4 regions of the Pseudomonas rhodesiae genome follow, and region 3 is predicted to be linked to each of the others. Evidence: predicted binding sites of a transcription regulator. Region 3 holds the regulator's gene; each other region holds the start of a gene.
The links. The regulator FliA, encoded in region 3, starts transcription of late flagellar genes. The targets are predictions, from matches to a motif close to CTAAAGTTTNNNNNNNNNNNGCCGNTAA.
Positions count from the first base shown of each region.

Region 1 (7,446 bases), 1.0 Mb from region 3:
GCCAATATGCAGAAGAACGGCACCTACTCGGTGGTGCCACGGATTCCGGGGGGCGAGATCACTGCTGAGAAGCTGATCGTGATCGGCGAGGTGGCGAAGAAATACAACCTCTATACCAAGATCACCGGTGGCCAGCGCATCGACCTGTTCGGCGCGCAACTGCACGAACTGCCGGATATCTGGGGCGAGCTGATCGCCGCCGGTTTCGAGACGGGGCATGCGTATGGCAAGTCCACGCGTACGGTCAAATCCTGCGTCGGCAGCACCTGGTGCCGTTACGGCGTACAAGACAGCGTGAAAATGGCGCTGCTGATCGAGGACCGCTACAAGGGCCTGCGCTCGCCGCACAAGCTCAAGTTCGCGGTGTCCGGCTGCACCCGCGAATGCGCCGAAGCCCAGAGCAAGGACGTGGGCGTGATCGCCACCGAGAAGGGCTGGAACCTCTACATCGCCGGCAACGGCGGCATGCGCCCGCGCCATGCCGAACTGTTCGCCACCGACCTCGACGACGCCACGCTGATCCGCTACATCGACCGTTTCCTGATGTTCTACATCCGCACCGCCGACAAGTTGCAACGCACTTCGGTCTGGCGCGAAAGCCTGGAAGGCGGGCTGGATTTCCTCAAGGACGTGATCCTGCACGACAGCCTGGGTTTGGGCGCCGAGCTGGAGGCGCAGATGCAACTGGTGGTCGACCGCTATGAATGCGAATGGGCCAACGCCCTCAAGGACCCGGAAAAACTCAAACGCTTCCGCACCTTCGTCAACGACAAGCGCCCAGACCCGGACATCCACTTCGTCCAGGAGCGCGGCCAGCGCCGTCCGATCATGACCGCCGAACTCAACCTGATTGCTGTTACCGAGGAACTTGCATGATGAGCCAGTCCAATACCCAACGCACACTTGCCACTTGGAAAAACGTCTGCAATGAGGGCGATCTGGTGCGCAATTCCGGCGTGGTGGTGTGGCTTGATGGCGCGCAAGTCGCGCTGTTCTACCTGCCTGACGCCGAAGCGCAGACGCTCTACGCCATCGACAACCACGACCCGGAGTCCGGCGCCAACGTGATCGGCCGTGGCCTGGTGGGCAACATCAAGGGCGAGCTGGTGGTGGCCGCGCCGATCTACAAACAGCATTACCGCTTGCAGGACGGCCAGTGCCTGGAAACCCCGCACCAACGCCTGCGGGTATGGCCGGCGCGGTTGAAGGGTGGGGTGGTGGAGGTGCAAGTGTCTTGCTGAATCCTGACCTACACAGAGCCCAAGGTGGGAGGGGGCCTGCCCCCGATCAAGGTGGCTCAGTAATGGATAAGCCAGCTGACACGCCGCCATCGGGGGCAAGCCCCCTCCCACAGTTTTTATATGCATCTGGCTTGGTGCCGGGCGGAGCTGGACTGCTGCAAACCTAGCCTTTGAAACGCAATGAGCCCAGACAGCACGGAGCCCAATGTGGGAGGGGGCTTGCCCCCGATCAGGCTGGCTCAGTAATGGATAAGCCAGCTGACACGCCGCCATCGGGGGCAAGCCCCCTCCCACAGTTTTTATCTGTGCCGGGCTTGGTGTCGGGGGGGGGCGGAGCTGGACTGCTGAACCTAGCCCTTGAAACACAATGAGCCCAGACAGCACAGAGCCCAATGTGGGAGGGGGCTTGCCCCCGATCAGGCTGGCTCAGTAATGGATAAGCCAGCTGACACGCCGCCATCGGGGGCAAGCCCCCTCCCACAGTTTTTATCTGTGCCGGGCTTGGTGTCGGGGGGGCGGAGCTGGACTGCTGAACCTAGCCTTTGAAACACAATGAGCCCAGACAGCACAGAGCCAAATGTGGGAGGGGGCTTGCCCCCGATCAGGCTGGCTCAGTAATGGATAAGCCAGCTGACACGCCGCCATCGGGGGCAAGCCCCCTCCCACAGTTTTTATCTGTGCCGGGCTTGGTGTCGGGGGGGGCGGAGCTGGACTGCTGAACCTAGCCTTTGAAACACAATGAGCCCAGACAGCACAGAGCCAAATGTGGGAGGGGGCTTGCCCCCGATCAGGCTGGCTCAGTAATGGATAAGCCAGCTGACACGCCGCCATCGGGGGCAAGCCCCCTCCCACAGTTTTTATCTGTGCCGGGCTTGGTGTCGGGGGGGGCGGAGCTGGACTGCTGAACCTAGCCTTTGAAACACAATGAGCCCAGACAGCATAGAGCCCAATGTGGGAGGGGGCTTGCCCCCGATCAGGCTGGCTCAGTAATGGATAAGCCAGCTGACACGCCGCCATCGGGGGCAAGCCCCCTCCCACAGTTTTATCTGTGTCGGACTTGTTGTCGGCTAACGGTTCCATGGCATCCCCTTCGCGTCAGAAGCACGCAACATAGCAGCGCACCCGCGCGCATCAACAGCGATTTGTTCACGGTTTGCCTTTACACTGCGGCCCCCGGATTTCAGCAAGGATGCTTTACATGCGTTCGCTCGTCAGCGCAGTGCTTGTCTCTACGATGTTCGCGGCCACGGCCATGGCCGAACCCCGCTCGTTTTCGCTGAATGACCCCAGCGGCCAGTTTCTTGTCGAAGTGCTGTTCCCGGATGTGCCGCAGGACTTGCAGCAACTGGCGCCGGCGCTGATCACGCTGCGCGACAAAACCTCCCTGGCGATCCTCCAGCAGTTTTCCACACCCGCCGCCGGAGTGCCGCTCGATATCAACGGCAAGACCCTGGACTGGCGCCTGGTCGGCGAAGACGGCGTGGTGTATTTCGCCGATATTGACCTGGACGGCCGCCAGGACCTGGCGATTCGCAACGGCGACGGCGCCGATGCAGGCTTTCAGTCGAACTACGATGTGTACCTGCAAGACCCCCAGCAACCGCGCTGGGTGCTCAACCGCCCCCTCACGGACCTGGCTAACGAAACCTCCGGCGGCATGTTCTCGGTCACCCCTAAGGACGGCATCATCCATTCGCAGACCGACCGTGGCTGCTGCTGGACCCGCGCCAGCCGTTGGCAAATGCGCAACGGCGAGCTGGTGCGACTCAGCGCCTATACGCAACAAGAAGTCCCCGCCAGCGACGATGACGACACCAGCATGCCCAAGGGCTACATGCTGCGCACCACTGGCGAATGGAAGGACGGCCAATGGCACGAAACCCCTCGACTGGAAGGGCCGGTCAACGAAGACCCACAGATGCTCGCCGGCACCCTCAACGGCAAGATCCCGGTGCAGCTCTGGTATCAGCAGCAAGGCGAGGTACTGATCGGCGAAGTGCGCTACACCAAAAGTGGCAGTGGCAAGCCGATCAAACTGGTGGGGTCGATGGGCGACTACGACGACAAACCCTTCGTTTACCTGCACGAATCGACCGAGGATGGGCATCAGACCGGCACCTGGCAGATCACCCGCGCTGGCGTCGAACCGTTCGATTACAGCGGTGCCTGGGTCAGCAGCGGCAAGAAGGGCGCGTCTGAGTTGACGGTGCAACTGCACGCCGTGGACCGCGAGCCGGAGTACGCCAAGTACGGCGACGTGGCCCGCGACCAACGCAGCGGCCACTATCAGATGCGCGACGACTACCTGGGTCGCGACGGTGACCTCGACCTGAAGATCCTGCCGCAGCGCGACGCCCAAGGCCGGGAAGTGGCTGAATTCAGCGTGACCCTCAACGACACCGGCACCGGCAAACCCATTGTCACCACGCAACAGCGTGTGCCGATGGAAACCGACAACCTGATCATCGTGCGCGCACCCCTGGCCGCCAAAGGCACTGGCCCGTACCACATTCAGTTGGTAAAAGATTTTGCGGTGATCAAGCACAACGCGGAGCCGGACTTCCCCGACTACCTGACGGGGATGTATCGCCGGCAGCCTTGACGCTGCCTTGGATGCATCCCCGCGCACCGCTGCAGGTTTGGCCTAGCGATTGAACCGCTCAACCAACGCGTACTGAGTCGACGCGGTGTCGGTCAGCTCCTTGCTCAGGGTTGTCGATTGACGGGCCTGCACCGAGGTCTGATCGGCCAGCTCGGCAATGGTGGTGATATTGCGGCTGATCTCTTCGGCCACCGCGCTTTGCTCCTCGGTGGCGGCGGCGATCTGGGTGGTCATGTCGGTGATATGGGACACCGCTTCACTGATGCCTACCAATGCCTGGTCGGCCTCCAGCACCCACGCCACGCCTTCCTGGGCTTGGCGCTGGCCGTTCTGCATGCTTTGCACGGCGTTGTTGGAGGACGCCTGCAACTGCGTGATCAGCCCATGGATCTGAGTGGTCGATTGCGTGGTGCGCTGGGCCAGCTGACGGACTTCGTCGGCCACTACGGCAAAGCCGCGCCCCTGTTCACCGGCGCGGGCTGCTTCGATGGCGGCGTTGAGGGCCAGCAGGTTGGTCTGGTCGGCGATGCCTTTGATCACATCGACCACGCTGCCGATTTCATCGCTGTCGCGGGCCAGTTGCGCCACGGTGACGCCGGTCTCGCCGACCACCGCCGACAAACGCTCAATGGCCTGGCGAGTATCGCGCGCCACGTCGCGGCCACGGCCGGTCAATACGTTGGCTTGCTGGGTAGCGTCGGCGGTGCGTTGCACATGGCTGGCGACCTCCTGGGTGGTGGCGGCCATCTGATTGACGGCGGCCGAGACCTGTTCGGTCTCCACGCGCTGACGGTCCAGGCCCCGGGAGCTGGCGGAAGCCAGTTGGTCGGACTGACCGGCCAGGGTGCTGAGTTGTTCGGCACTGTCCTGCAAGCGGGTGAGGCACGTTTTCAGGCGTGCGTTCTGGCTCTGGAAGGCGGTTTCCAAACGTGCCTGCGGGCCGCGAGCGTCGCTGTACATCTGCGCGATCAACGCATCCGAGGTGGACGGCTCGACCCCTTGCAGCAGGCGCAAGGTGCTGCCATGGCGGGCGCTCGAACAAAGCAGGCCGATGGGCACCGCCACCGTCACGGCGACCGCGACCGCCACTGGCGCACTGAGAAACAACCCGGCCAGGCTGCCGGCAATACCGCTGGCCATATAGGGCACGCAGCTCAATAGATGGGGCAGCCAGGCGTCCTGGCGCGGTACAGCGGTTTTGCCTTGGCTGATCCGTTGATAGAGGGCCTGGGCGCGGCGGATTTCATCGGCAGTGGGCTTGACCCGCACCGACTCGAAACCGACCACCCGGCTGCCGTCGAATATCGGTGTGACGTAGGCGTTGACCCAATAATGGTCGCCGTTCTTCGAGCGGTTCTTGACGATGCCCATCCAGGGCAAGCCCTGTTTGAGCGCGCTCCACATGTGCGCGAATACGGCCGGCGGTACGTCGGGGTGACGCACGATGTTCTGGGGCGCACCGATCAGATCGTCACGTTCAAAGCCGCTGATTTCGACAAAGGCATCGTTGCAGTAAGTGATCATGCCCTGCACATCGGTGGCGGAGATGAGTTTCTGCTGCGGCGCGAGGGAAATCTCGCGTTGTGTTACGGGCTGATTGTTGCGCATTCGGACTACTCCCTGGTTGCGCCCACTCCATCGGCGGCAAGTCACAAAAAGTTAATATTCATTTGGCAATTGATCCGCCGCTGGTCAAAAGCCTGAAACTTCCCGAGGAAAAACCCCATAATGGCGGCCATTTTTGTTTAGCCCGTTATTCTGGTGTGCCCGCATGGAAATTAAGGTCAACTTTCTCGACAACCTCCGGCTTGAAGCCAAGTTCGATGACTTCACGGTGATTGCCGACCAGCCCATTCGCTACAAAGGCGATGGCTCGGCCCCGGGCCCCTTCGATTATTTCCTGGCGTCGTCGGCGCTATGTGCGGCGTACTTCGTGAAGCTGTACTGCCAGACGCGCAATATCCCCACCGAAAATATCCGCTTGTCGCAGAACAACATCGTCGACCCGGAAAACCGCTACAACCAGATTTTCAAGATTCAGGTCGAGTTGCCGGCGGACATCTCCGATAAGGACCGTCAAGGCATCCTGCGTTCCATTGACCGTTGCACCGTGAAGAAAGTGGTGCAGGCCGGGCCGCAATTCGTGATCGAAGAAGTAGACAACCTCGACGCCGACGCCCAGGCCTTGTTGATGCCCAGCGCGTTGTCCGACGGCGGTACCTATATCGCCGGTAAGGACCTGCCGCTGGAACAGACCATCGCCAATATGTCCGGCATCCTGGCTGACCTGGGCATGAAGATTGAAATCGCGTCGTGGCGCAATATCGTGCCGAACGTGTGGTCGCTGCATATCCGCGATGCTCACTCGCCGATGTGCTTCACCAACGGCAAGGGCGCGACCAAAGAGAGCGCTCTGGCATCGGCCCTGGGCGAGTTCATCGAGCGGCTCAACTGCAACTTCTTCTATAACGACCAGTTCTGGGGCGAAGAGCTGGCCAACGCGGCGTTCGTGCATTACCCCGATGAGCGCTGGTTCCAGCCCGGCCCGAACGATGAACTGCCGCCGGAAATCCTCGACGCCTATTGCCTGAAGGTCTACAACCGCGATGGCGAACTGCGTGGCTCGCACCTGTTCGACACCAACTCCGGCAACGAGGCGCGCGGCATCGTATCGCTGCCGTTCGTGCGTCGCTCCGATGATGAGGTGGTGTATTTCCCGTCCAACCTGATTGAAAACCTCTACCTCAGTAACGGCATGAGCGCTGGTAACACCTTGGCCGAAGCCCAGGTGCAGTGCCTGTCGGAGATCTTCGAGCGGGCGGTGAAGCGCGAAATCATCGAAGGCGAATTCGCCCTGCCGGACGTGCCTGCCGAGGTGCTGGCCAAGTACCCGAACATCCTGGCGGGTATTCAGGGTTTGGAGGCCCAGGGTTTTCCGGTGCTGGTCAAAGACGCGTCCTTGGGCGGTGAGTTCCCGGTGATGTGCGTGACCCTGATGAACCCACGCACCGGCGGCGTGTTCGCTTCGTTCGGCGCACACCCGAGTCTGGAAGTGGCGCTGGAGCGCAGCCTCACCGAACTGCTGCAAGGCCGCAGTTTCGAAGGCCTGAACGACCTGCCGCAGCCGACCTTCGAAGGCCAGGCAGTGACCGAACCAAACAACTTCGTCGAACACTTTATCGACTCCAGCGGCGTGGTGTCGTGGCGCTTCTTCAGTGCGCAGTCGGATTACGAGTTTGTCGAATGGGACTTCTCCGGCCAGGGTGAAAATTCCAACGCCGAGGAGGCCGCGACGCTGTTCGGCATTCTCGACAACATGGGTAAAGAGTCCTACATGGCGGTGTACGAACACCTCGGCGCCACGGCCTGTCGGATTCTGGTACCGGACTATTCGGAAATCTATCCGGTGGAAGATCTGATCTGGGACAACACCAACAAGGCCCTGTTTTTCCGCGCCGATATCCTCAACCTGCACCGCTTGGACGACGCAGAACTTGAGGCGTTGGTTGAGCGCTTGATCGAAAGCGAATTGGACGATTACACCGACATCACTACCCTGATCGGCATTGAGTTCGACGACAACACCGCGTGGGGCCAACTGAC
Region 1 covers NZ_CP054205.1:3,244,643-3,252,088, reverse strand. Annotated here, with positions in the region: gene nirB (nitrite reductase large subunit NirB) at 1-876, shown strand, start outside; gene nirD (nitrite reductase small subunit NirD) at 876-1,241, shown strand; gene HRH33_RS14705 (XAC2610-related protein) at 2,440-3,843, shown strand; gene HRH33_RS14700 (methyl-accepting chemotaxis protein) at 3,886-5,451, opposite strand; gene HRH33_RS14695 (OsmC domain/YcaO domain-containing protein) at 5,615-7,446, shown strand, end outside.
Region 1: the regulator FliA is predicted to act here: its motif matches at 5,479-5,506, upstream of HRH33_RS14700 (methyl-accepting chemotaxis protein).

Region 2 (7,446 bases), 1.5 Mb from region 3:
ATCAATATTTCCCGCGGCAAGGTGGTGGACGAAGCGGCGCTGATCGAGGCGTTGCAGCAACGCACGATCCGCGCGGCGGGGCTGGATGTGTTCGAGAGGGAACCGCTGGCTCACAGCTCGCCGTTGCTGCGGTTGAACAACGTGGTGGCCACGCCCCACATCGGCTCGGCGACCCACGAAACGCGCGAGGCCATGGCCACCTGTGCGGTGGATAATCTGTTGGCCGCTCTGGCGGGCGAGAAGCCGAAAAACCTGGTCAACCCGACCGCCTGGAAGCAATAGCCACACCGAAGGCAAACACAGATCACCTGTGAGAGGGGGCTTGCCACCTCCCACAGAGCGGCGTCAGATCACGAACTTGGCCACCATCGCGTTCAAGTCCACCGCCAGGCGCGACAGTTCATGGCTGGCGGCGCTGGTCTGGTTGGCGCCGGAGGTGGACTGGGACGCCAGGTCGCGGATATTGACCAGGTTGCGGTCCACTTCGCGGGACACCTGGGCCTGTTCTTCCGAGGCGCTGGCGATTACCAGGTTGCGCTCGTTGATCAGGCTGATGGACTGGGTGATCTGCTCCAGCGCCACACCGGCGGCGCGCGCCATTTCCAGGGTGTCCTGGGTGCGCTGATTGCTCTGCTGCATCGATTGCACGGCCTCGCCGGTACCATTCTGGATGCCAGCGACCATTTTCTCGATCTCCTGGGTCGACTGCGCGGTGCGATGGGCCAAGGCCCGAACTTCGTCGGCCACCACCGCAAAACCGCGCCCGGCCTCACCGGCGCGGGCCGCTTCGATCGCGGCGTTGAGGGCCAGCAGGTTGGTCTGCTCGGCAATCGCGCGGATCACGTCGAGCACCTTACCGATGTCACGCCCCTGGGTGGCCAGACCCTCGATCATCACAGCGGTGCTTTGCACGTCGTGGGTCATGGTCTGGATCGCGTCGACGGTTTGCACCACGCGGTCGCGGCCTTCGCGCGCCGCCTGGTTGGACTGGCGCGAGGCTTCGGAGGTAGACACCGCGTTGCGCGCCACTTCTTCCACCGCGGCGGTCATCTCATTGACCGCCGTGGCGGCCTGGTCGATTTCGTCGTTCTGTTGCTGCAGGCCGCGGGAGGCTTCTTCGGTGACCGCGCTCAACTCTTCAGCCGCCGAGGCCAGTTGAGTGGCCGAGCCGGCGATATGCCGGATGGTCTGGCGCAGGTTGGTCTGCATGGTGGACAACGCCCCGAGCAGGCGTGCCGGCTCGTCCTTGCCGTCGTCCTCAATCATGCCACTAAGGTTGCCGCCGGCGATGGTCTCGGCCACCTGCACGGCTTTGCGCAGCGGCGTGACGATGCTGCGGGTCAGCAGCCAGGCCAGCAGCACCGTCAACAGTGCGGCGGCGACCGAGACCACCACAATGCCGGTGATGGCGCTGTTATAGCTCTGGCCCGCTACATCATTGGCTTGCTTGGCCGCCGCGCCGTTCATCGCAATCAGTTTGTTCAGTTGCTCGCCCATCTGGTCGGTGCCGTCCTTGATCCGGGTGTTGATCAGGGTGCGCATTTCTTCGACCTTGCCGTCCCGGGACAGGCTGAGCATATCGGCCTGGGCTTTCAGATAGTTGTCCAGCGTGCTGGAGAACGTCTTGAACAGCGCCGCTTCATCCGGTCCTGCAGGCAAAGCCGCGTAGGCGGCCTGGGCTGTCTTGGCCTTGTCGACCAACACCCCAATGCGGGTTTCGGCTTCCTTGAGCGCCGCAGGTTCGCGGTTGACCAATACGCGAAACGACAGAATGCGCATGCGCAACACGTTCTCGGTCACCTGCCCCAGGAAGGTCACACTGGGCAGTTGATTGGTATTCATGTCCACCGATGCTTGACGAATCAAGGTCATACGGTTGGCCGCGAACCCACCCAGCAGCACCACTAACAACGCGATAAAGGCGAAACCCAGCGAAGCGCGAGGGGCGATATTCAAATGACGAAGCGACATAGACGTGTTCTCGAAGTGAGTGCCTGCGCGCAATCCCTGCCGCGAAACGATCAATCAGCGGCAACGCGCTGCCTGACCTTGGACGCCACTGTTGTTTTTAATAGGTGGGCCTGTAAGCAGTATCGGCAAGGATTGGGAATTTATGCAGGGCGCTTATAAATATTTTTTTACACTTCTGAGCATCGGCGCTTTCTGGCATCCTGCGCCTCCCTTTTCCGACCCGAGCCCATATTTTGTCTGACGCTCAAGCCCCCCGCCCCCGCTATAAATCCGACCTGATCTACGGCCTGGAAGACCGTCCGCACTTCAGCGCGGCGATCTTCGCTGCGCTGCAGCATGTGCTGGCCAGTTTTGTCGGCATCATCACCCCGACCCTGATCGTCGGCGGCGTACTCGGCCTGGAAAGCGAAGTGCCGTATCTGGTGAGCATGGCGCTGTTCGTCTCGGGCCTGGGCACCTTTGTCCAAGCGCGTACGTTCGGCCCCATCGGCTCGGGCTTGCTGTGCCTGCAAGGCACCAGTTTTTCGTTTATCAGCGTGATTCTCAGCGCCGGCTTTATGGTCAAGGCCCGCGGCGGCGGCACCGATGAAATTCTCTCGACGATCTTCGGCATCTGCTTTTTTGCGGCGTTTATCGAAGTGGTGCTCAGCCAGTTCATCGGCAAGCTGCGCAAACTCATCACCCCGGTGGTAACCGGCACCATCATCACTTTGATGGGCCTGTCCTTGATCAAGGTGGCCGTCACCGACATGGCCGGCGGCTTCGGCGCCAGCGACCTCGGTGCGGCCGGCAACATGGGCCTGGCGGCCCTGGTGTTGCTGACCATCGTGGTGCTCAACCGCTTCAATAACCCATTCCTGCGCCTGGGTTCGATCGTGATCGGCCTGACCCTGGGCTTTGTGGTGGCCTGGTGCCTGGGCCGCGTCGATATGGCGGCGCTGCCCCAGGTGCCATTGATCAGCGTGCCGGTGCCGTTCAAGTACGGGTTTTCGTTCGACTGGGTGGCGTTTATTCCAGTGGCGGTGATCTTCCTGATTTCGCCGTTGGAAGCCGCCGGCGACCTGACCGCCAACTCGATGATTTCCCAGCAGCCGGTAAAGGGCCCGCTGTATATCAAACGCATCAAGTCCGGCCTGCTGGCCGACGGCCTCAACTCGGCGATGGCCGCCACGTTCAACAGCCTGCCGATGGTGACCTTTGCCCAGAACAATGGGGTGATCCAACTGACCGGCGTGGCCAGCCGCTATGTGGCGTACTTCATTGCCGGCCTGCTGGTGCTGCTGGGGCTATTCCCCATGATCGGCGCGGTGCTGCAACTGATGCCCAAACCGGTGCTGGGCGGCGCCACGCTGATCATGTTCGGCACCGTGGCGGTGGCCGGTATCAAGATCCTCGCCGAGGCCGGCCTGCACCGGCGCAACGTACTGATCGTGGCGATTTCCCTGGGCATGGGCCTGGGCGTCGCCGCCGTGCCGGAAGTGCTGCGCGAGTTGCCCAAGGCGCTGCATAACATCTTCGAATCGCCGATCACCGTAGGAGCGTTCTGTGCAATCCTGCTGAACATTTTCCTGCCCGAAGAGTTCATAGAGTTGGAAGAAGATGAATTCGATCCGGAGTCCTCTACCCTCAAGGTGATGCAAGACCCGGACGTCACGAACTAGGAGCCCTCACATGCGCAAGCTCATGGTGCTATCGCTGCTGCTACTGACCCTGAGCGCCTGCGCGCTGTTTCCGAACCGCGACCCGGTGAACATCAACGTGGTGGGCATCGAACCGCTACAAAGCCAAGACTTGGAAGTGCGCTTCGCCGTCAAACTGCGGGTGCAGAACCCCAACGAAACGGCGATTGACTACAACGGTGTGGCTCTCGACCTGGAAGTCAACGGCCGGCCGTTGGCCTCAGGCGTGAGCGACCAGGCCGGCAGCATCCCACGCTTCTCGGAGACCGTTCTGACGGTGCCGGTCAGCGTTTCGGCATTTTCGGTGTTGCGTCAAACCCTGGGCCTGAGCCAGACCCAGAGTTTGAACAACCTGCCCTATGTGCTGCGGGGCAAACTGGCCGGGGGGCTGTTCGGCACCATGCGTTTCGTTGACCGAGGTACGTTGGATATGCCTAACGGCGCGACGTGGTAAAGCCTGCGCAACCGACCGATACCCCGCCATCGGGGGCAAGCCCCCTCCCACAGGTTGGCCCATGGGCAAATTTGGAGGCAACACAGACCCCCTGTGGGAGGGAGCTTGCTCCCGATGGCAGTGGCAAAGTCAACATATCGACTGGCTGGCTCTGCGCCATCGGGACGAGCCCTCCCCAGCCTTCCTGCCAATGCTTCAGTCCGTGATATAGCGCACGCCGGGTTTGGCGCGTTCATCCACCACCAGCTCGAACACATCCGGCCGTGCGTAATGCCCCACCACGTCGTAGTCATACCGCGCGCGCACCAGGTCGTCGGTATCAATCTGCGCCGTCAGCAGCCCCGCTTCGCCCACCAGCGGCCCGGCCAGGATGTCGCCCATCGGGCCGACAATCACGCTGCCGCCTGCAATCAACGGGCGGTCCGAAGGCCAGTTGGCAATCTTCACGCCGAGGGCTTCGGGCGACGCCTGCACCTGGCAAGCGCTGACCACGAAACAGCGGCCTTCATGGGCTACATGGCGCATGCTCACCTGCCACATCTCGCGCTCGTCCACGGTGGGTGCACACCAGACTTCCACGCCCTTGGCGTACATCGCGGTGCGCAGCAGCGGCATCATGTTTTCCCAGCACACCGCGCCGCCGATACGGCCCACCGCGGCGTCGATCACCGGCAAGGTGGAACCGTCACCCTTGCCCCAGATCAGCCGCTCGGTGCCGGTAGGCATCAGTTTGCGGTGCTTGGCCACCAGGCCGCCGGCGGGTTCGAAATACAGCACCGTGCAGTACAAGGTATTGCCGCTGCGCTCGATCACGCCCAGCACCAGGCTGGCGCCCGTGCGCGCCGATAACCCGGCCAGGGCGTCGGTTTCCGCGCCAGGTACATCGATGGCATTGGCAAAGTAACGGGCGAAGGCTTCGCGCCCTTCGGGCAGGCGATAACCCAGTTGCGTACCGAACCCTTCGCCTTTGGGGTAGCCACCGAGGAGCGCCTCGGGCATCACCACCAATTGCGCGCCGCTGCGGCGGATCTGGTCTTCATAACCGAGGATCTGTTCCAGGGTGTCGGCCTTGCCGCCCGGTAGGGAGCCGATTTGCAAGGCCGCGACGGTAGAAATAGGCATAACGTTCACTCCGATGATTGGCTGGGGGTTGCCCATTCTCCCGCCACCCCGGATCATGAATAAAGCCCACTTCAGTACTGAATGATATGAGCCAAATGAATATCGCCCAGGTCGATCTGAACCTGCTCAAAACCTTCGAAGCACTCCATGACGAGTCCAGCGCCAGCCGCGCCGCCTTGCGCCTGGGCGTGACCCAATCGGCCATCAGCGCTGGGCTGCGGCGCTTGCGCCAGGTGTACGGCGACCCGTTGTTTGTGCGCACCGGTCGCGGCCTGGCGCCGACGTTGCGGGCCAACCAACTCAAACCGGTGATCAGTGAAGCACTGGACCGTTGCCGCCAGAGCCTGGCCATGGTCGACCCGGTCAATCAGCAGTACCAGGGGCGTTCGGTGGTGGTGGGTTTGTCCGATGACTTTGAAATCGCCTACGGCCGTCGGTTGATGACGCAGATCGCACAACGCCTGCCGCAATTGCGCGTGATCTTTCGCCAAACCCATAGCCAGATTGTCGCCGGCGCGCTGCTCGACCGCACACTGGACCTGGCGATCACCGCCGGCGGGTTTGCCCAGGGCCGGTTAAGCCGACAGGTGTTGGGCGAAGGGGATTACCGCTGCCTGGTGGACCCGGACAGCCTGGCGCCCGGTCAGCAAGGCATCGACCTGGACGAGTTTGTGCGCCGCGCCCATGTGCTGGTGTCGTCCGGCGGGTTTATCGGGATCACCGACGAGGGGCTGGCAGCACAGGGGCTGAGCCGCCATGTGTGCGCCTCCACCAGCCACTTCGCCGCGCTGCCGTTTCTACTCAAAGGCAGCCAGGCCGTTGCCACCATCCCCGGGCATGCGGCGCAGGCCATTGCCGAGATGACCGGCCTGCGCGTGCTGAGCTGCCCGTTGGCGCTGCCGCGCTACCCGGTGGAACTGGGATGGCGCACCCAGGCTCAGCTCGATCCGATGTTGCTGAAAGTCCGCGAAGCGATTGTGGCGAGCTTTACTTAGCTGCTGCCATCAGTTTGTTGACTTCGCTGCGCACCATGTTGGAAAACTCCGGCGGCGACATGCCGTCCAGTTCCGCACGGACCCACTCGGCCCATTTGCCCTTGCGCTTAGCGCGCTCGCCGAACAACCGCGCGGCTTCGCCCTTGGCCTTGCCCAGATTGGTTTGCCACAGGTCGTAGAGGCGCGACTTTTCATCTTCCAGCTCGGCGCGTTCGGCGAGGGTCTTGTTGGCGAGATTGAAGCTCATGTTGAATTACCTGCTGCACAAATAGGTGGCATCTTACACTGTAGGTCGAAATTTCCTGATTCGGATTTTGCCCGGCACTGCGCCCCAGCAAAAAAAAAGCAACTTTTAAGGGCGCCGGGTACTCCATTGTTCACTGTTACATTCACTTGCAAGGAGTCACCCCATGGCCCGCAAAACCGCCGCGCAAACCGCCGCCGACCAAATCAAGGACCAAGCTTTCAGTGAGCTCGCCGCGCTGATCGAAGAGTCCGACAAGTTGCTCAAGAGCAGCGCCAACCTGGTGGGCGAAGAAGGAGAAACCCTGCGTGAGCAGGTCGCCCTGAAGCTCAAACAAGCCATGGACTCCGTGACCAACGTACGTGAGCGCACCCAACCGATGGTCGACGCGACCGAAACCTATATCGGTGGCCACCCGTGGCAGACCGTCGCCATCTCGGCGGGCTTTGGCCTGGTGGTTGGCCTGTTGCTGGGTCGTCGCAACTAAACGTCGCCCGTCGCGCCGCTGCCACGCAGCGGCGTTTCAATGTCAGTTGGCCCAGTCACGCAACTGATTCAACGCCTGAAGTTCCACTTCAACCCCCTGCCCCAGCGACTTCGCCCGAGTGCGATGGCGCCGATCCCCCGGTAACCGCCGCAACCCTACGGCATGCATCTGCCGCACCAGTTCCTGGCTGCGCTCGGCAAAGCTTTGCCCGGCGGTTTTGCTCGGGTCGATAACAATCAACAGTTGCCCGGTCCATGGCGTACGCGCGCCAGGGTGATCGGCCCAGTTGAATTCGAAGGAAAAGTGCCCGCCGGTCAGGGCCGCCGCCAGCAGCTCGACCATCATCGACAGCGCCGAGCCCTTGTGCCCGCCGAACGGCAACAGCGCACCGCCTTCCAGCACGGCCTTGGGATCGGTGGTGGGCTGACCGAGGCTGTCCACCCCCATGCCCGGCGGCAAACGTTCGCCCTTGCGCGCGGCGATCTGCACGTCGC
Region 2 covers NZ_CP054205.1:2,742,473-2,749,918, reverse strand. Annotated here, with positions in the region: gene HRH33_RS12390 (2-hydroxyacid dehydrogenase) at 1-282, shown strand, start outside; gene HRH33_RS12385 (methyl-accepting chemotaxis protein) at 346-1,971, opposite strand; gene HRH33_RS12380 (nucleobase:cation symporter-2 family protein) at 2,205-3,632, shown strand; gene HRH33_RS12375 (LEA/WHy family protein) at 3,643-4,104, shown strand; gene HRH33_RS12370 (carbon-nitrogen hydrolase family protein) at 4,300-5,226, opposite strand; gene HRH33_RS12365 (LysR family transcriptional regulator) at 5,313-6,221, shown strand; gene HRH33_RS12360 (hypothetical protein) at 6,214-6,468, opposite strand; gene HRH33_RS12355 (ElaB/YgaM/YqjD family protein) at 6,632-6,952, shown strand; gene HRH33_RS12350 (Ldh family oxidoreductase) at 6,995-7,446, opposite strand, start outside.
Region 2: the regulator FliA is predicted to act here: its motif matches at 2,026-2,053, upstream of HRH33_RS12385 (methyl-accepting chemotaxis protein).

Region 3 (7,446 bases):
CGGCTTCGGCCTTGACCGCGCTGAGGGAGCTGAGCAGCTGTTCGAATTCACTGTCGGTCACGTCCGGTTCCGGCGCCGGTTCAGGCTCCGGCACGGCCTCGACCACGGGCTCCGCCGACAGGTCGGCAGGCTCTGCATAGCGCGCCAGGGCGGCCAGCAGTTCCGGGGTGGCGGCAGTGATCGGCGCACGTTCGCGCACTTGGCTGAACATGCCGTTGACCGCATCGAGCGCTTCGAGAATCACGTCCATCAACTCCGAGTCGACGTGACGCTCACCCTTGCGCAGGATGTCGAACACGTTCTCGGCGATGTGGCAGCACTCCACCAGCTCATGGAGCTGGAGGAAGCCGGCGCCCCCTTTTACAGTATGAAAACCGCGAAAAATTGCATTGAGCAGGTTCGCATCATCCGGGCGGCTTTCCAGCTCGACCAGTTGTTCGGACAGTTGCTCTAAAATTTCGCCGGCCTCTACAAGGAAATCCTGAAGGATCTCTTCATCGGCGCCGAAGCTCATGTGGGTGCTCCTTAGAAGCCTAAACTGGATAACAGGTCATCTACGTCATCCTGACCTGACACAACGTCTTCACGTTTATCGGCATGAATCTGCGGACCTTCACCCTTGGCGAGATGTTTTTGTGGATCTTTTTCCGAGAGGATCGCTGCGCGGTCATGTTCGATGCCGGCAAAACGGTCAACCTGGCCGGCCATGAGCACCAGTTTGAGCAAGTTGCTTTCCACTTCGGTGACCAATTGCGTCACGCGCTTGATCACCTGACCGGTCAGGTCCTGGTAATCCTGAGCCAGCAGAATATCGTTGAGGTTGCTGGACACCGTGCGGTTGTCCTGCTCGCTGCGTGACAAGAACCCTTCGACCCGGCGCGCCAGCTCGCGGAACTCTTCAGCCCCCACTTCCCGGCGCATAAAGCGCCCCCAGTCGGCATTCAGGGCCTGAGCTTCGGTGGCCATGCCGTTGACCAGAGGCGTGGCGTTTTCCACCAGGTCCATGGTGCGGTTGGCCGCGGCCTCGGTCAGCCTGACCACATAGGACAGGCGTTCGGTGGCATCCGTGATCTGCGAGATTTCCTCGGCCTGGGGCATGTGCGGGTCAATCTGGAAATTGACGATTGCACTGTGCAGCTCGCGTGTGAGCTTGCCCACTTCCTGGTACAGGCCTCGGTCACGGGTCTGATTGAGCTCATGGATCAACTGCACCGCGTCGCCGAAATGGCCTTTTTCAAGGCTGTCGACCAGTTGGTGAGCATGTTTTTTCAGGGTGGACTCAAAGTCTCCCTGTGACGTTTCTTTGTGCTCCATAGCTCCCCCGCGATGGCATTAGCCGTGGATGCGTTCGAAGATTTTTTCGATCTTCTCTTTCAACGCCTGTGCAGTGAATGGCTTGACCACATAACCGTTAACACCGGCCTGGGCGGCCTCGATGATCTGCTCGCGCTTGGCTTCGGCGGTTACCATCAGCACCGGCAGGTTGCGCAGTTTTTCATCGGCGCGCACCCAGCGCAGCAGGTCGATACCGGTCATGCCCGGCATGTTCCAGTCAGTCACCAGAAAGTCGATGCCTCCGCTGTTGAGGATCGGCTGTGCAGTGATGCCATCGTCCGCCTCGACCGTGTTGGTGAACCCAAGGTCACGCAACAGGTTTTTTATGATCCGCCGCATCGTTGAGAAGTCATCAACGATGAGGATTTTCATGTTCTTGTCCAATTCGACCTCCAAGCAGTCTTAAACGCGCCCAGCACCTGGACGCGCCATTTCAATCAACAGGCATTACACAAAAAGGACTGCCGGGGCCACCACGGGCCGAACCCGCGTAGGCCAATCACCCCCGCGGTATCGCTCTGCAGTGTCCCCACACTGCCTGTCAGCGCGCTCGCCACTCTCCCAAACGCCCCCGCAAGCGGGCGGCGCACTGGCTGTGCAACTGGCTGACTCGCGATTCGCTGACCCCCAGGACCTCACCGATTTCCTTGAGGTTCAGCTCTTCGTCGTAGTACAGCGCCAACACCAATCGTTCACGCTCCGGCAAATTGGCGATTGCGTCCGCCAACGCCCCCTGGAAACGCGCATCTTCCAGGTCGCGCGACGGCTCCATGTGAGCGCTCGCGCCGTCCTCGTGCAGCCCTTCGTGTTCGCCGTCCTGGAGCAGGTCGTCGAAACTGAACAGGCGGCTGCCCAAGGTATCGTTCAAAATCCCGTAATAATCGTCGAGACTCAATTGGAGTTCGGCCGCAACTTCATGATCTTTAGCGTCGCGACCGGTTTTTGCTTCAATTGCACGAATTGCGTCACTGACCATGCGCGTATTGCGGTGCACCGAACGGGGTGCCCAATCACCTTTGCGCACTTCATCGAGCATCGCCCCACGGATACGGATACCCGCATAGGTCTCGAAACTCGCGCCCTTGGTTGCGTCGTACTTGGTCGACACTTCGAGCAGGCCGATCATGCCGGCCTGAATCAAATCTTCGACCTGCACGCTGGCAGGCAACCGGGCCAGCAAGTGGTAGGCAATGCGCTTGACCAGGGGCGCATAGCGCTCGATCAGTTCACCCTGGCTGTCACGCGCCGATTTCTTATAGAGGTTGTAGCCGCTCGATGTCATAGCACTGGTCCTGCGCTCGTCTGATGCACCAATCGCTCGACGAAAAACTCCAGATGCCCACGCGGGTTGGCGGGCAAAGGCCAGGTATCGACCTTCTGAGCAATAGCCTTGAACGCCAAGGCGCATTTCGAACGAGGGAATGCTTCGTAGACCGCACGCTGCTTTTGCACGGCCTTGCGCACACACTCGTCGTAGGGAACTGCGCCGACGTATTGTAAGGCGACATCGAGAAAGCGATCCGTGACCTTGGTCAACTTGGCGAACAGGTTGCGCCCTTCCTGCGGGCTCTGGGCCATGTTGGCCAGGACGCGGAAGCGGTTCATTCCGTAGTCACGGTTAAGGAGTTTGATCAGGGCGTAGGCGTCGGTGATCGAGGTGGGTTCGTCGCAGACCACCAGCAATACTTCCTGCGCGGCGCGCACAAAGCTGACCACGGATTCGCCAATCCCGGCGGCGGTGTCGATCACCAGCACGTCGAGGTTGTCGCCGATATCGCTGAACGCCTGAATCAGGCCGGCATGCTGCGCCGGGCTCAGGTGCACCATGCTCTGGGTGCCGGAAGCGGCCGGCACGATGCGGATCCCGCCAGGGCCCTGCAGCAGCACGTCGCGCAGCTCACAGCGCCCCTCGATCACATCGGCCAGGGTGTGTTTAGGCGTCAGCCCCAGCAGAACGTCGACGTTCGCCAGCCCCAGGTCAGCGTCCAGCAGCATGACGCGACGGCCAAGCTCTGCCAGCGCCAGGGACAAATTCACTGACACGTTCGTTTTTCCGACGCCACCTTTGCCGCCGGTCACCGCGATCACCTGTACGGGATGCATGCTGCCCATTTTATTTCTTTACCTTGTCTTGCTTAGACGCAGGCTACATGGCTTGGCCGCGTGAATCGCTTGCAGACCATCAATGTAGGTACATTGCATTGTGTTCATGTTGCTCAGCCCACCCGTTTTGCCGGGCTGTGGTAAAGATCAGCGAACATATCCGCCATCGCTTCCTCGCTCGGCTCGTCTTGCATTTGCACGCTGACTGCACGGCTGACCAACTGATGACGGCGCGGCAGATGCAGATCATCCGGGATCCGCGGCCCGTCGGTCAGGTAGGCGACCGGTAACGCATGACCGATAGCCAGGCTCAACACTTCGCCCAGGCTGGCGGTTTCGTCCAGTTTAGTCAGGATGCAACCGGCCAGCCCGCAGCGCTTGTAGCTGTGGTAGGCAGCGGTAAGAACCTGTTTCTGGCTGGTGGTTGCAAGCACCAGGTAATTCTTTGACTTGATGCCACGCCCGGCCAGGCTTTCCAACTGCATGCGCAGCGCCGGATCGCTGGCTTGCAGGCCGGCGGTGTCGATCAACACCACACGTTTGCGCAGCAGCGGGTCGAGGGCGTTGGCCAGGGATTGGCCCGGGTCGACGTGAGTCACCGGCACATTCAGGATGCGCCCCAGGGTCTTGAGTTGTTCCTGGGCACCGATACGGTAGCTGTCCATGCTCACCAGCGCGATGTTATGCGCGCCGTATTTGAGTACATAGCGCGCCGCCAGTTTGGCCAGGGTGGTGGTCTTGCCCATGCCGGCCGGGCCGACCATGGCGATGACGCCGCCCTCTTCCAGGGGTTCGATTTCCGGGGTGACGATCATGCGTGCCAAGTGGGCCAGCAGCATGCGCCAGGCTTGGCGCGGCTCATCGATTTCAGTGGTCAGGGCCAGCAGGTCGCGGGACAACGGACCGGACAGGCCGATGCGTTGCAGACGACGCCACAGGTTGGCTTGCTGCGGCTTGCTGCCTTGCAGTTGGTTCCAGGCCAGGGAACCCAGTTGCACTTCCAGCAGCTCGCGCAGGCCGTTGAGTTCGAAGCGCATCGAATCGAATACGCGCTGGTCGACGGCGGCGGCCGGTGCTGGCGCGGCGGGACGTGGCGGTTCGACGAAGGTCGGCTCCACCAGCGGCTCGGCGGCGGTCAGCGGCAGCCCGGCGAACAACTGGCGATTGGTGGTGGCATCGCTGTCGCCACGCATGCTCAGTTCAGCCTGGGCCGAGACGATGCGCGATGCAGTCTTGCGCAGTTCATCTTCGAGTTCCATGTTGGGAACGCGCGGCGCCAGCGCCGAGGGGGTGTAGTCCAGGGCAGCCGTCAGCTCGACACCGCCGGCAATGCGACGGTTACCGATAATCGCGGCATCGGCGCCCAGCTCATCACGGACCAGTTTCATGGCCTGACGCATATCGGCGGCGAAAAAACGCTTCACTTGCATAACCCACTACCCTCAGCCGTTGGGCCCTACTGTCGCGACGATAGTCACTTGCTTGTTGTCAGGAATTTCCTGGTAAGCCAAAACGTGCAAATTCGGTACTGCCAGGCGTCCAAACCGCGACAACATCGCTCGGACCGGGCCCGCCACCAGCAGAATCACCGGTTGGCCCTGCATTTCCTGACGCTGTGCGGCGTCGATCAACGAACGCTGCAGTTTTTCAGCCATGCTTGGCTCCAGCAGAACGCCCTCTTCCTGGCCTTGTCCTGCCTTCTGAATACTATTGAGCAATATTTGTTCCAACCTTGGTTCCAAGGTGATCACAGGCAGCTCGGAGTCAAGCCCTACAATGCTTTGCACGATGGCGCGCGACAATCCGACGCGCACTGCCGCCACCAGCGCGGCGGTATCTTGACTCTTGGCGGCGTTGTTGGCGATGGCTTCGGCAATGCTGCGGATGTCGCGCACCGGCACCTGTTCGGCCAGCAGCGCCTGCAACACTTTGAGCAATTGCGACAACGACAGCACGCCCGGCACCAGTTCTTCGGCGAGTTTTGGCGAGGCTTTGCCGAGCAACCCCATCAATTGCTGGACTTCCTCGTGGCCGATCAGCTCGTGGGAGTGCTTGTAGAGGATCTGGTTGAGGTGGGTGGCAACGACCGTGCTGGCGTCCACCACGGTGTAACCCAGGGACTGTGCCTGGCTGCGCTGGCTGATTTCGATCCACACCGCGTCCAGGCCGAAAGCCGGATCTTTGGCGGTAATGCCGTTGAGGCTGCCGAACACCTGCCCGGGGTTGATCGCCAGTTCGCGGTCGGGGTAGATCTCGGCTTCGGCCAGGATCACGCCCATCAGGGTCAGGCGGTAGGCGCTGGGGGCCAGGTCGAGGTTGTCGCGGATGTGCACGGTGGGCATCAAAAAGCCCAGGTCCTGGGACAGCTTCTTGCGCACGCCCTTGATCCGCGCGAGCAGTTGGCCGCCCTGGTTGCGGTCCACCAGAGGGATCAGGCGGTAGCCGACTTCCAGGCCGATCATGTCGATCGGGGTCACGTCATCCCAGCCAAGCTCCTTGGTTTCCTGGGCGCGGGCCGGGGATGGCAGCAGTTCCTGCTGACGGGCGATCTCTTGCTGGGCCTGCACCTTGACCATGTTCTGTTTTTTCCAGAACAGGTAGGCGGCACCGCCGGCCAGCGCGGCCATGGTCAGGAACGACACATGGGGCATGCCCGGCACGATGCCCATGATCGCCATGATGCCAGCCGCTACGGCCAACGCCTTGGGCGACGCGAACATCTGCCGGCTGATCTGCTTGCCCATGTCTTCGGAGCCCGAAGCACGGGTCACCATGATCGCGGCCGCTGTAGATAACAACAGTGATGGCAATTGCGCCACTAAACCGTCACCGATGGTCAGCAAGGCGTACACCTTGCCCGCATCGCCGAAGCTCATGCCGTGCTGGAACATGCCGACAGCGACGCCGCCGATGAGGTTGATGAACAGAATCAACAGGCCAGCGATGGCGTCACCGCGCACGAATTTGCTGGCACCGTCCATGGAGCCGTAGAACTCGGCTTCCTGGGCCACTTCCAGACGGCGGGCCTTGGCTTGGTTCTGGTCGATCAGGCCGGCGTTGAGGTCGGCGTCGATAGCCATCTGTTTGCCGGGCATGGCATCGAGGGTAAAACGTGCGCTCACCTCGGAGATACGCCCGGCACCCTTGGTCACGACCACGAAGTTGATGATCATCAAAATCGCGAACACCACGATACCGACCACGTAGTTGCCGCCGATCACCACTTCACCGAAGGCCTGGATCACCTTACCGGCAGCGGCGTGGCCGTCCTGACCGTGGAGCATCACCACGCGGGTGGACGCCACGTTCAGCGCCAGGCGCAACAGGGTCGCCACCAACAGGATGGTGGGGAATACCGCGAAATCCAGCGGCCGCAGGGCATACACACACACCAGCAGCACCACCACGGACAGCGCGATGTTGAACGTGAAGAACACATCCAGCAGAAACGGTGGCATCGGCAACATCATCATTGCCAGCATCACCAGCAACAGCAACGGCACACCCAGATTGCCCCGCGACAGGTCAGTCAGGGTGCCACGGGCCGTACTGAGCATTTGAGAGCGATCCACCACCGGTATTCCTCGTTTCCTTGAAGCAAACTTTTGACGCCGGGAGGCGTCCTGGAGGCGGTATTGCAAGAAGCCTTCCAACTTTACTTTTGTGCCTGGAGAACCTCACAAACACTCCGGGCCATCGGGTGTCAATCATTCCAAATGAGGGAGGGGGCTTGCCCCCGATTGCAGTCTGTCAGGCCCGGATCAGGTGCCTGATACACCACCATCGGGGGCAAGCCCCCTCCCACATTTGAGCTGTGTACATCCAGTGCTGCTAAGGAAATTTATGGCAAGGAGTGGGGATCGTCTCTAGGAGGCCCCGCTCTCTGGTCCCACACCGAAGAACTGAAGCTCAAAGCACGCGGACGTTCTCAGCCTGAGCACCTTTGGGCCCCTGGGTAACCTCGAACTCTACTTTTTGCCCCTCTTCAAGCGTTTTGAATCCGTCGCC
Region 3 covers NZ_CP054205.1:4,254,424-4,261,869, forward strand. Annotated here, with positions in the region: gene HRH33_RS19150 (chemotaxis protein CheA) at 1-514, opposite strand, end outside; gene HRH33_RS19155 (protein phosphatase CheZ) at 526-1,314, opposite strand; gene HRH33_RS19160 (chemotaxis response regulator CheY) at 1,333-1,707, opposite strand; gene fliA (RNA polymerase sigma factor FliA) at 1,877-2,617, opposite strand; gene fleN (flagellar synthesis regulator FleN) at 2,614-3,447, opposite strand; gene flhF (flagellar biosynthesis GTPase FlhF) at 3,552-4,868, opposite strand; gene flhA (flagellar biosynthesis protein FlhA) at 4,881-6,995, opposite strand; gene HRH33_RS19185 (cold-shock protein) at 7,348-7,446, opposite strand, start outside.

Region 4 (7,446 bases), 2.3 Mb from region 3:
TGAAAAGGCCGCGATGATCGCGGCCTTTTATATACAGCTTATGAGCCCGCTTTGGGCACCGTCGGGTCTTTCACCCCACCGTCATCGAACAAATTCAACTTCTGCCGCAGTTCATGGGCCGGCAACGGCTCCTGCCCTGACGGGATAGCGTTCGGGTCAGTGGGCACTTCACCTGGCGCGCCGGCGCCTGGAGCCGGCGTCGCAGGCGGTTGATCGCCTTCGATCGCACGCTGAGCTTTTTTGGTCAGCACGACAATGTCGATACGCCGGTTGACCGGGTTGTACGGATCCTTCGCATCAAACAGTTGCGAAGAGGCAAAACCCACCACTCGCGCCACTTGCGCATCCGGGTAGCTGCCGGCCACCAGGGCACGACGGGCCGCGTTGGCGCGGTTGGCCGAAAGCTCCCAGTTGCCAAAGTCGCCCTGGCCCGCGTAAGGCTTGGCATCGGTATGGCCGCTGATGCTGATCTTGTTCGGCACCGCTTTGATGGTGTCGGCCATGGCCAGCAGGATGTCCTCGAAGTACGGCTTCAAACGCGCACTGCCGGAATCGAACATCGGCCGGTTGGCGGCGTCGGTGATCTGGATGCGCAAACCCTCGGGGGTGATCTCGAAAGAAATCTGGTCCTTGAACTTCAGCAGTTGTGGGTTTTCCTCAACCTTGTTCTGCAACTCCTGCAGCAGTAGCTCAAGACGCTCCTGCTCGACCTGTTCGGCCATGGACTCGACCGTATCGCGCTCAATCGGGATTTTCTCCTGAGGCGCCTCGGTCTTCACTTCCGGGTTGATGGTGCGTTCAGGCGCCAGTTGAGGCGAGCCGCCCAGGTCGATCACAAAGGGCGTGCCGCTTTCCGAGAAACCGATGGGGTCTTTGAAGTAGCCGGCGATGGCGATCTTCTGCTCAGGCGTGGCGGTAGACATCAGCCACAGCACCAGAAAGAACGCCATCATCGCCGTCGCAAAGTCGGCGAAGGCGATTTTCCAGGCACCACCATGGTGCCCCGCAGCGAAGCGCTTGACGCGCTTGATGATTATCGGCTGGTTGTTTTCCATGGCTTAGCGACCGCGAACCGCTTGTTCCAGCTCGGCGAAGCTTGGGCGATGCTTGGGGTACAGCACCTTGCGACCGAACTCCACCGCCAGCGAAGGCGGCATGCCGGAAGCGGACGCCACCAGGCTGGCCTTGATCGATTCGTACAGGTTGATCTCTTCCTTGGCGTCGTGGGCCAGGGAGGTCGCCAGCGGACCGAAGAACCCGTAAGCCGCGAGAATACCGAAGAAGGTACCCACCAGGGCCGCACCTACGTGCATACCGATGGCCGCCTGATCACCCTCGCCCAGCGAGGCCATGGTCACCACGATACCGAGTACCGCCGCCACGATACCGAAGCCGGGCATGCCGTCGGCGATGCCGGTCACCGCGTGAGACGGGTGCTCCAGTTCTTCTTTGAGGCTGAACAGTTCCATGTCGAACAACCCTTCCAGCTCATGGGGGGCCATGTTGCCGGAGGACATGATGCGCAGGTAATCACAGATATAGGCGGTCATGCGCTCGTCTTTGAGCACGGCCGGGTACTTGGCGAAAATCGGGCTGGCGGCGGCGTCTTCGATGTCGGCCTCGATGGCCATCATGCCTTCGCGGCGGCTCTTGTTGAGGATCTCGTAGACCAGGCCCAGCACTTCCAGATAGAACGTGTGGGAGAAGCGCGAGCCGAACATGCTCAGGGACTTCTTGACCACGTGCATGGTCATGTACCCAGGGTTGGCTTGCAGGAATGCACCAAATGCCGCCCCGCCGATGATCATCACTTCGAAAGGTTGGATCAGCGCGGCGATCTTACCGTGGGAAAGGACGTAACCGCCGAGCACGCTCGCGAGGACGACGATGATGCCGATAATTTTAGCCATAGGAGATGAGTACTTGCGCCGTCAGGTTCATGGACATATTTGGGGGAACTGAAAAACTCTTGTTCTACTTATCGGCAAAACTGCGCCAGACTATAGCCCGTTAAGGCGAAAAGCCAGTTCGGCCCGCTCTGGGCGTGTTGACCGCAAGTGATGATCGCGCCCCTACCATGGCCAAACAAAAAATCGACCCAACTGCAAAACCTGCTTCCCTCCCCGACTGGATCAAGCGTCTGGACGAGGTGCGCCTGCCCGTTCCACAGACCAGCCACGACCGTGTGTGCAAAGCCATCCGCGACAACCGCAGTTCGTTGCGAGATATTGCCGAGCTGATGCAAAACAGCCCGGCGCTGGTGCTCAGCGTGATGCGCGAGGCCAACAGCCATACCCATGGCAGCCTAGCCGAACCGGCGGAAAACCTCGAAGTGGCACTCAACCGCCTGGGCCTCAAGCGCGCCGAGGAACTGCTGGCACGCTTGCCGTCGGTGCCCGACCAAGACATTCCCGTGGCGTTGCGCCAGCTATTGTTGGTCAGTCAGCACGCCTCGCAGCAAGCCAACGGTCTGTTTGGCAGCCGATTGGCGCGACTGTGGCAAGACATTCATTGGGGCAGCCTGCTGTTTTTGTCGCCGCTGTGGCCGATGGCGGTGGCTTATCCCAAGCTGCTGGAAGAATGGGAGCTGCGGGTTATCCACAAGGGTGAGTCGGCGCGCGTGGTTGAACAGCAGTTATTCGGCGTACGCCTGCTGGACTTGTGCATCGGCCTGACCGAAGCCTGGCACCTGCCGATGTGGGTATCCCAGGGTTATACCCTGCTGCTGAATGAGCAACGCATGTTGGTCAAAGCGCTGCGTATCGCCCGCGACGAAGACCCACTGCACCAGCAGCAATTGCTGGACGCCGCCCCCCATCTGCGCCGCTGGCTGAACCAGCCGGCCAACACCGTACTGCTGGCCAATGGCCTAGCGATGTCCGCCCAAGAATCCTGGACCTGCCCGCACACGCAGCGCTGGCAATTCCTCACCGCTCTGTACCTGCAACAACCCTTGGCCGAAGTGCAGCAGCAAGTCCATCAACAGGCAGTGACCAGCGCCCGCACCACGCTGATGCCCGACCTTTGGCACCCGGCGCTGTCGTTGATCTGGCCGTGGCATGTGCAGAAGATCCACCGTGGTTTGCTGCCCGCCCCGCCGCCCACCGCCGAGGCGCTGGCCGTGTGGCGCAGCCGCTGCACCGAACTGCTGATGGAACCGAGCCGCTTTGCCAACGCCATGCACCTGACTACCTGCGCCAAAGAGGCGCTGGTTGCCAGCGGCATGCAACGGGTGATGCTGTTGATGACCGACCGCGCCCAAAGCACCCTGCGCGTGCATCAGGTCGACGGCCTACCCAAGGATGCCGCCAACCTGAGCCTGGATGTGGTCCACAGCACAATGCTCCAGCGTCTGCTGGAAAAATCCGCCCAGGTGCGCTTCACACCGGACAACCACGCGCAGTTCTCCGCGCTGCTGCCGCCGATCCTGCGCCGCCTGTTCAATGGCGAACACTTGCTGCTGCGCTCCCTGAGCTGCAACGGCAAAGTCGTGATGCTGATGGTGGCCGACCAGGGCGGCGGTCCGTTCTCGGAAACCACCGTGCAGGCGTTCGGCAAAACCGCTCAATGCATCGAAAAGGCCCTGCACTGCTTTACCAACCGCGGCGCCTGATGCTTGCGCTACAATCGCCATCCTTTATCGCCAACTTTTATGCCCAGGAGACCTCACATGCCTGACTTCTCTGGCTTGCCGCTGGTGATCGAATCCGCCGACCTGCAAAGTCGCCTGGGTGCCGAACACCTGATTGTGGTGGACCTCACCAGCGCCGCCCGCTACGCCGAAGGGCATATCCCCGGCGCGCACTTCGTTGACCCCAAACGCACCCAACTGGGCCAACCGCCGGCTCCGGGCCTGCTGCCGAACAAGGCCGACCTGGAAAAGCTGTTTGGCGAACTCGGCCACACGCCGGATGCGACCTACGTGGTCTACGACGACGAAGGCGGCGGCTGGGCCGGGCGTTTTATCTGGTTGCTCGACGTGATCGGCCATCAGAAATACCACTATCTCGACGGCGGCCTGCTGGCATGGTTGGCAGACGGCCTGCCCGTCTCCACCGACGTCCCCCCGTCGGCCGGCGGCCCGGTCAGCGTCACGTTGCACGATGGCCCCACCGCCACCCGCGAATACCTGCAAAGCCGTCTTGGCGCTGCCGACCTGGGCATCTGGGACGCGCGCGGCCCGCTGGAGTATTCCGGCGAGAAGGTGCTCGCGGCCAAGGGCGGGCATATCCCCGGTGCGGTCAACTTCGAATGGACTGAAGGCATGGATAAGGCGCGCAATCTGCGCATCCGCCGCGACATGCCACAGATTCTTGAAAACCTGGGCCTGACGCCCGACAAAGAAATCATCACCCATTGCCAGACTCACCATCGCTCTGGCTTCACCTACCTGGTGGCCAAGGCGCTCGGTTATCCGCGAGTCAAAGGTTATGCCGGTTCCTGGGGCGAATGGGGTAATCACCCCGACACGCCCGTTGAAAAGACTTAAGGTTTAAGGACAGTTATGAAAAAGCAGTTGTTTATCCTCAGCCAGTACTTGCTGCCGCACCACTTACTGTCGCGTCTGGCCGGTTGCGTGGCCGAGTGCCGCGTGCGCTGGTTCAAAAATGCCTTCACCACATGGTTCGCCAAGCGCTATCAAGTGGATATGTCCCAGGCACTGGTGGAGGACGTGACCGCTTATGAGCACTTCAACGCGTTCTTCACCCGTGCCTTGAAAGACGGCGCGCGCCCACTCGACCCCACCCCCGGCGTCGTGCTGAGCCCCGCCGACGGCGCAGTCAGCCAACTGGGCCCGATCGAGCATGGCCGTGTGTTCCAGGCCAAAGGCCATAGCTTCAGCGTATTGGAATTACTGGGCGGCGATGCAGCCATGGCGGCGCCTTTCATGGGCGGCGATTTCGCCACTATTTACCTGTCGCCGAAGGACTATCACCGCGTGCACATGCCGCTGGCCGGCACGCTGCGCGAGATGGTCTATGTGCCTGGGCGGATTTTCTCGGTCAACCAGACCACCGCCGAAAACGTGCCGGAGCTGTTTGCGCGCAACGAGCGGGTGGTCTGCCTGTTCGACACCGAACGCGGCCCGATGGCTGTGGTGCTGGTGGGCGCAATGATCGTGGCGTCGATTGAAACCGTGTGGGCCGGCCTGGTTACGCCACCCAAGCGCGAGCTGAAAACCTTCCGCTATGACGAAGCCGCCCGCGCGCCGATCCACCTGGAAAAAGGTGCGGAGCTGGGACGTTTCAAGTTGGGTTCCACCGCGATCGTGCTGTTCGGGCCGGATCAAGTGCAGTGGTCAGAAGCGCTGCTGGCCGGTTCGCCGGTGCAGATGGGTCAAGGGATCGGCCTGCCGAAAGCCTGATCCAATATTTGCAGAGATCTAATGTGAGAGGGGGCTCGCCCCCGATAGCTGAGTATCAGTCAACATCAAAGTGACTGATCTACCGCTATCGGGGGCAAGCCCCCTCCCACATTTTCTGACCGGATTGAGTCAGTCAGAGCTGGCCATCGCGGTCGCGAAAGCCCAGCAGATACAGCACACCGTCCAACCCCAGGGTCGAAATGGCCTGCTTGGCCGACTGTTTGACCAGCGGCTTGGCCCGGAACGCCACGCCCAACCCGGCAATCGCCAGCATCGGCAAATCGTTGGCACCGTCGCCTACCGCGATGGTCTGCTCCAGACGCAACCCTTCCTTGTGCGCCAGCTCCTTGAGCAGGTCGGCCTTGCGTTGCGCGTCGACAATCGGCTCGACCGCCACGCCGGTCACTTTGCCGTCGACCACTTCCAACTCGTTGGCGAATACGTAATCGATGCCCAGTTTGGCCTGTAATTGCTTGGCGAAGTAGGTAAAGCCGCCGGACAAGATCGCGGTTTTGTAACCCAGGCGCTTGAGTTCGGCGAACAGGGTTTCGGCGCCTTCGGTCAGGCGCAGGGAAGCGCCAATGGAATCCAGCACGCTCACATCCAGGCCTTTGAGCAGTGCCAAGCGCTCCTTGAAGCTGGCGCGGAAGTCCAGCTCGCCGGCCATGGCACGCTCAGTGATGGCGCTGACTTGATCGCCCACACCGGCAGCCTTGGCCAGTTCGTCGATGACTTCGGCTTCGATCAAGGTGGAGTCCATATCGAACACCGCCAGGCGGCGGTTGCGGCGGAACAGCGAATCTTCCTGGAAGGCGATATCGACATTCAACTCCTGGGCGACGCTGAGGAATTCCGCGCGCAGGGCCTGCGGGTCAGCCGGCTCGCCACGCACGGAAAACTCGATGCAGCCTTTGCCCTGGTCGGCCGGCGTGTCCAATGGCATGCGCCCCGACAGACGGTCGATGTGGTCGATATTCAAGCCGTATTGCGCGGTGATGGAGCTGACGCGCTGCAGTTGTTCAGCGGTGACCTTGCGGGTCAACAACGTGACGATATGGCGTTTCTTGCCCTGGCCGGCCACCCAATGCTGGTAGTCCGCTTCGGATACCGGAGTGAAACGTACCTGTTGATCCAGCTTGTACGCGGTAAACAGGATGTCCTTGAGCACGGACGATGACTGCTCGTTGCTGGGAATTTCCACCAGGATGCCGAACGACAGGGTGTCGTGGATCACGGCCTGGCCGATGTCGAGAATGTTCACACCACCCTGGGCCAGCACACCGGTAATGGCAGCGGTAAGACCCGGGCGGTCTTCCCCAGTGATGTTAATCAGGACAATTTCGCGCAAGGCGCACCCCCAGGCTGGAAAAAAACCGCATTCTACCCACTTTCAGTGACCATCGGGCACAGCCAGCGCTTTGCCGGTCATGGGCCTATCGCTATACTGCGCGTCAACTTCACGGACCAAGAGCCGAGCTCAAGTGAACCGGCCCACGCCAGTAAAAACCGACAACTTCTTCCTGCTGATCTTCCGGGCACTGCGCCACCGCCGTGTACCGATCGCATTACGCATCGCCAGCCATAACGTGATCCTGGTCGCCCTGGCCCTGGTGATCTACGCCTGCGTAATGGGTTTGCAGTTCAAACAGGCCATGCACGAGCAAGCCGACGCCCTGGGCGAAAGCTTGACCACCCAGACCGCTACCTCGGCGACCGAGCTGCTGGTGTCCAACGACATCCTCAGTCTCAACGTGCTGCTCAATAACCTCACCAAGAATCCGCTGGTGGCCCACGCCGCCATCTACAGCGTCGACAACCGGATCATGGCCGAAGCCGGCCAGCGCCCGAAGAACGGCTTGCTGGGTGAGGCCGAAGGCTTGTACCAGAGCAATATCACCTTTCAGGACGTGAAGGCCGGCCAGTTGCGCATCAGCCTGGATATGCAGCAATTCCAGCAGCCGATGACCATCAGCCTGCAAAGCATGGGCATCCTGAGCGCGATTCTGCTGGCCCTGGCCCTGGCCTTGAGCCTGCGCCTGGGTCGGCATATCTCGACACCGCTGATGCAACTGCGCATCTGG
Region 4 covers NZ_CP054205.1:803,755-811,200, reverse strand. Annotated here, with positions in the region: gene motB (flagellar motor protein MotB) at 39-1,055, opposite strand; gene motA (flagellar motor stator protein MotA) at 1,059-1,910, opposite strand; gene HRH33_RS03440 (HDOD domain-containing protein) at 2,078-3,613, shown strand; gene HRH33_RS03435 (rhodanese-like domain-containing protein) at 3,671-4,489, shown strand; gene asd (archaetidylserine decarboxylase) at 4,505-5,365, shown strand; gene serB (phosphoserine phosphatase SerB) at 5,499-6,713, opposite strand; gene HRH33_RS03420 (AhpA/YtjB family protein) at 6,847-7,446, shown strand, end outside.
Region 4: the regulator FliA is predicted to act here: its motif matches at 1,979-2,006, upstream of motA (flagellar motor stator protein MotA).